Regions from separate parts of the Sporosarcina sp. FA15 genome, predicted to be linked through region 1. Evidence: a T-box and tRNA genes for the amino acid it is inferred to sense, from the RefSeq annotation. Region 1 holds a T-box; the other holds one or more tRNA genes.
The links. A T-box is a leader RNA that pairs with one kind of tRNA and senses whether it is charged. The one in region 1 lies ahead of alaS (alanine--tRNA ligase), so its partner is inferred to be a tRNA-Ala.

Region 1 (3,215 bases):
GCAGTGTCAACTAATGTTCCTTCGAGTAAGAGCGCGACAACTGTTGCATCACATTGCAGTTGATTGTACCCAATGAATTCGCTTGAATCATGAATTTCACCAAGTACACCCGACTGAACATGCATTGAATCGACGTCTTGACGAGCTGCACGCGCACGCTTACGTTGGCTGTCCATTTCCGAATCGAACCCAGCGCGGTCAACCGTAACCCCTGCTTCTTCAGCAAATTCTTCTGTCAACTCGAATGGGAAGCCATATGTGTCATAGAGACGGAATGCGATAGCTCCTGGAACGATAGAAGTTCCCGATGATTTTGCAGTTTCGATCACGCCAGAAAGGATTGTCATTCCATCCGTTAATGTTTCATGGAAGCGTTCCTCTTCATTTTTAATAACTTTCATGATGAACTCTTTCTTGTCAGTCACTTCAGGATAGAAGTCTTGCATGATTTCTCCTACAACTGGTACAAGTTCAAACATAAACGGCTTGTTGATGCCCAGCTGTTTCGCAAAACGAACAGCTCTGCGTAGCAATCTTCTAAGCACATAACCGCGACCTTCATTGGACGGAAGTGCTCCATCACCGATTGCAAAAGCCACTGTACGGATATGGTCTGCAATCACTTTAAATGCAGTATCTTTTTGTTCATCTGAACCGTATCTCTCTTCGGTAAAGTTTTCAATAGCATTCATGATAGGCATGAATAGATCTGTATCAAAGTTTGTCGGAACGTTTTGGATAACTGATGCCATCCGTTCGAGTCCCATTCCTGTATCAATGTTCTTTTTCGGAAGTGGGGTGTATGTATTATCCGGATTATGGTTAAATTCCGAGAATACAAGGTTCCAAATTTCTAGATAACGTTCATTTTCCCCGCCTGGATATAATTCAGGATCAGAGAAATCGTCGCCGTATGTCGGTCCACGGTCGTAGAAGATTTCTGAGTTCGGACCACTCGGGCCTTCCCCGATGTCCCAGAAGTTTCCTTCAAGACGGATGATACGATCTTCTGCAATCCCTACTTTGTCACGCCAGATTCCATATGCCTCTTCGTCTTCTGGATGGATTGTGATGGATAGCAGCTCAGGGTCAAAACCGATCCATTTTTCATCAGTTAAAAATTCCCATGCCTGAACAATTGCTCCTTCCTTGAAATAATCACCTATTGAGAAGTTCCCAAGCATTTCAAAAAATGTATGATGGCGAGCTGTTTTCCCGACATTTTCAATATCGTTTGTACGGATTGACTTTTGTGCATTGACGATACGCGGATTAGTTGGAACAACACGACCATCGAAATACTTTTTCATTGTTGCAACGCCGCTGTTAATCCAAAGAAGTGATGCATCATCGATTGGTACAAGCGGCGCAGATGGTTCAACACTGTGCCCCTGTTCCTTAAAGTAGTCCAAAAACATGTTACGTATTTGTGACGTTGTTAGTTTTTTCATGAATGAATCCTCCTTTTAAATTGAAAACATGTGGATATCGGGTGTGGGCCTCTTATTGCAACTTTCGAATCGTAATGTCAACTTGGAGGCTCTAATGGCAACTCCGAAATTCTAATCACAACTTTTGATTTCTAATGGCAACTTTCGAATCGTAACGACAACTCCTGATTTCCAAGCGCGACGTCGGGATATAATTGCAAACCGCTGAAGGAATGCAGCCTAAGTGCGCGACGTCCTGTCGCAAAGGCTGCATTCCCGCATCCTGTGAGCACAAAAAAATCCCCGCCCCTAATGCAAGGGACGAAGATGTTAGTCTCGCGGTACCACCCTAATTACCGGACGAATTGAATCCGGCATCTCTGGTTGCCTTAACGCGGCGGACGGCAGTGATGAGCTGCACTCGGGAGTAGCTTTTCAACATTTTTGCTCGAGAGCCCTTTCAGCCAAGGGGCTCCTTTCTGGACGAGTAAACTTGTCTACTTTCTCCGTCAACGTATTACATATGAATAACATTTGTAATTGGATTATAGAAAAGTTCCGCCTTGTTGTCAATCTGAAACTTCAAGAAATTCATAAGGCGTTACCCCTTTCATGCCAATCAGCGGGTCGATTGATAGGAAAGTTTCCATCGTAAGTGAGAAAATGACAGGTTGGGAATCCTCTGAAATCACATGCGCCTCATTAGAAACCTTTCCACGCTCAGGATCAGGAGACTCCATAGCTACCAGTTCAACGACATCGCCGTTTAACCGTTCTTTTAATGTCGTCTGCCTTTCCAATTCGTCAGTTCGTGCTATACCTGCCCTGAACTCTTCAGGCTCACCACAGAGGATAAGGAAGTTTTTCGCACGAGTGATGCCGGTATACAGTAAATTACGTCGCAACATTTTACGATGACCGCGGACGATTGGCATAATGACGATTGGGAATTCGCTGCCCTGGGATTTATGGATTGAACAGCAATAAGCAAGTGTCAGCTGGTTAAGATCATTGCGTTCATAGGTAACTTCAATTCCATCATACGAAACAACGAGTAGTTCTTTTTTATCAATTGTTTCTTTGGCTTTGATAATCGAAATGACTTCACCCATATCTCCGTTAAAAACATTACTCTCGGGTTGGTTGACAAGCTGAAGCACTTTATCACCAATTCGGTAAATCGCTTCGCCAAAAACCACTTCTTTGCGTTTGGGTCCTGGTGGATTGACCATTTCCTGAATCATTTTGTTTAAACCATCAATACCCGCCGGTCCTCTATACATCGGCGCAAGAACTTGGATATCTTTAATGGGGTGACCTTTGGTAATGGCATTTTTTACGACTTGTTCGACGACTTCGAGAATTCGATCGCTACCCGCTTTGATAAATGAACGATCCGATGTTTTCTTCGTAATGTCATCTGTCCATTCTGACCGTTTAATCATATGAGCCATTTCGATAATCGACGAACCTTCACTTTGCCGAAATACTTCAGTCAGCTCAATGATAGGGACTTTACCGGAATCTAGCATATCCCGAAGTACTTGACCGGGTCCTACAGGCGGCAGCTGGTCTTGGTCACCAACGAATAATAGTTGTACATCATTGGCAAGTGCCTTTAATAACTGATGGGCAAGCCATGTATCGACCATCGACATTTCATCAATGATAATGAGACGCCCTTCAACTTCCCGCTCAGTCTCTTCATCCTTTTCCTGCCCGTTGAATCCAAGCAAACGGTGAATTGTCATCGCAGGTAATCCAGTCGATTCCGACATACGCTTA
Region 2 (3,215 bases), 2.3 Mb from region 1:
TCGATACTTTTTAACGTAACCATCTTCACTTGGTGCACACTCATATATTCCTCCGTATATTGACGCTCCAACATTAAAGAATGCAATCTTTCCATCTTCAGCTGCTCGTTATATTCTCGTAGCTCTTCTTCGTTTTTATTTTTCGACCGCAACATATGCAACATGAGTGTATAGTCGTTTAATAATTCATAGACAATCGAAGCATTCTCTTCTGTTTTTTCCGAATTGATTTTCTGAATAGCTCCCATGATCATACGCTGCTTTTCATTCGTTAAATCTGAACTGGTCGTATGCGTGCTCGCTTCCCCCTTACTTAGGATAGGTAGAAATATTGTTGCCATAATAAGTGTCAATAGAATAACGCCTGCCGCCAAAAAGATAATAAGTGAACGCTCTGGGAACAAATCGTTCGTTGATGTAAAAAATGGAATCGATAGCACACCGACCATTGTAATCGTTCCACGGACACCTACCAAACTCGTAATTAGACTTGTTTTCAGAGATGGTTTTTCTGTCACATTTTTCAAAATGTAATAATCGAAATGATTAATGGTGTGCGACCACAAAAATCGTATACCGAGTACGACGAAACCTAATGCAAGAACATACCCTAACAACAGCCAATTACTCATCTGTTCATTTTCCAGTAATGAACGCATTGCAGATGGGAGTGTTAAACCTAACAGTAAGAAAATTAAACCGTTTAATACAAATGCGATAATTGACCACAGGTTATCCGTCAACACTTGCTCCTGCGCTCTAAAGTTTTCTGTACGCTCTCTTACAAGCGCATGGATAATCCCCGCTGCTACAACCGCTATAACACCTGATGCATGGAACATTTCCTCTGCTATAAAGAAAATAATAAATGGCGTTAAAACTTGTAATAGCGAATGGAATACTACGTCGACAAATCCCCCTCTACGTAGAACGTAGCGAAGCAAATTAATCGAAAGTCCAAGCCCGATACCAAGCAATGCCCCAACGATAAACATATATAAGAAGTCTCCTGTAGCCTTTTGAACTGAAAAATAACCGGTTACCACCGCTAAAACAGCATAATTAAATGCAACAAGTCCTGAAGCATCATTGATTAAAGATTCCCCACGCACTAAATTCATAATATGAGTTGGAATTTGAATACGTTTCGCAATGCCATTTACAGCAACTGGATCCGTCGGTGATAGAATTGCTGCGAGCGCAAATGCAGCTGCTAAAGGAATTGCTGGAATCATCCAATGGACAAATATTCCACCAAGTATCGTAGTTAGAAGTACTAAAATAATAGCATTCCCAAAAATTGACGCACGCATTTTCCATAATTCCTCTCGCGGAAAATGAGCGCCTTCATTGTATAAAAGTGGTGCTATAAACAGTAGAAGAAACCATTCTGTCTCCACTTCAATTGTAAAATCTTTAACAGCTAATGCAAAAATAAGCCCCACAATAATTTGGATTAATGCAGTTGGTAATAGTGTCACGTAATTCCCAATAACGTTTGTAACAAGCAATAAGACTAGCAACATTAAGATAATCTTTAATAATTCCATCCGTTTTTCTCCTCTTCACTTTTTCTGTTCCAATAATCAAGAATAAAGTGATTATTTCGTCCAAAACGCGCCAAAAATGTACAAGTGTAGGCTGTATGCTTTTCTTACAGGTAGCTCATGTAAGAAAGTGGATAATCAACAGACGTGGTTCAATATATAAAGTTAGCAAATATGATATAATCGTGCGTTTATTTTTATTTTATCATGAATTTTAAAAATACTGTTAGCTCCTAACCTCGTTCTCACAGAACAAGATTTGGAGCTAACAGTATTTATCGTTGGATTAATTATGTATGGATTCCCATTTTACTACTCGCAGCACGAAAGACTATTTTCGAACAAAAAAAGGGCCCAGTTATACTGGACACCCTTCTAAACCTATATGGAGCATAGGGGGCTCGAACCCCTGACCTTCACACTGCCAGCGTGACACTCTCCCAGCTGAGCTAATGCCCCGTATCTTTGATACAATAAGAAGTATAGCAAGATGATTTGAAAAAGACAATAGGCAGGGGGAAGTCTATATGCAGCATGCAGAAAGAGAAATTACCGAACCCGTTGCGTTATGTGACAACAAAGGGTTATTGAATCCAGAAGCAATCGGCTTCGCACGTCAGCCTTTCATCCAGAGCAATCTCAAGAACCACTTCATGCGGAAGAAGAAGTGGAATTATTGGTGTGTGTACGGGGAAGATTTGTTATTTTCCGCAACGATTAGCCATCTTGATTATGCAGCTGTCTGCTTTGTCTATATTTTAAATTATGAAACGCAGCGATTTTATGAAAAGCAAATAACGGTTCCAATTGGGCGCAATGTGAAGATGCCTGAAAACGTGTTGGATGGCGTTAAATTCGTGAATGATAATCTAACTGTCCAGATCATACATATTCAAGGCGAAACCCATCTGTCCGTGACAATCCCAGACTTTGATAATGAAGTACTACATGCAGATTTCCATATTGGTCATCCAATTAACGATGAATCATTGAATGTTGTTATACCTAGGAGCAGGGACGTTTTCCAGTTCACAGCTAAGCATCATTCATTACCAACATCCGGGTTCGTTAAAATCGGGGACAAACGGTACGATTTCAATCCAGATTATAGTTTTGCTGTTCTCGATTACGGCAGAGGAATCTGGCCGCGAAAAGCAGAATGGAACTGGGCGATGGCATCTCAGCGTCTTGGTGGTCGTCGCATTGGACTTAATTTCGGTGGTAAATGGACGGATGGGACAGGCATGACTGAAAACGCGGTGTTTGTTGATGGTTTGATGACTAAAATTCATGAGGATGTTCTATTTACATATGATAATAAAAACTTCATGATGCCTTGGAAAATTCGAACGAAGTTTTCAGATACAGTCAACATAACATTTACACCTTTTTTTGAACGTGTTTCCATGACGAATGTCCGGTTAGTACGCACGGAGGTCCATCAAGTTGTCGGTTACTTCAACGGAACAGTACGCTTACATGACGGCTCCACCCTACAAATCCGCAACATGCTTGGCACTTCGGAAGAACATATCGCGAAATGGTAACTAACACAATTATATTCGCACATTATACATTACTTTTACTAGCCGGCTTAAATGCCGGTTTTTTTATACGATAAAAAAGTAAAATTGTATTTCACCTGGAGCAGTGGGTAGGGATTGAACT

Region 2: it has a tRNA-Ala gene. The T-box ahead of alaS (alanine--tRNA ligase) is inferred to sense a tRNA for this amino acid. The anticodon was not compared.

The regions. Positions count from the first base shown of each region.
Region 1 is NZ_CP188818.1:789,959-793,173, reverse strand. It holds gene alaS (alanine--tRNA ligase) at 1-1,451, opposite strand, end outside; T-box leader at 1,745-1,952, opposite strand; gene recD2 (SF1B family DNA helicase RecD2) at 2,000-3,215, opposite strand, start outside.
Region 2 is NZ_CP188818.1:3,122,859-3,126,073, forward strand. It holds gene ACP8HG_RS14625 (Na+/H+ antiporter) at 1-1,550, opposite strand, end outside; tRNA gene ACP8HG_RS14630 (tRNA-Ala) at 1,934-2,006, opposite strand; gene ACP8HG_RS14635 (DUF2804 domain-containing protein) at 2,075-3,094, shown strand.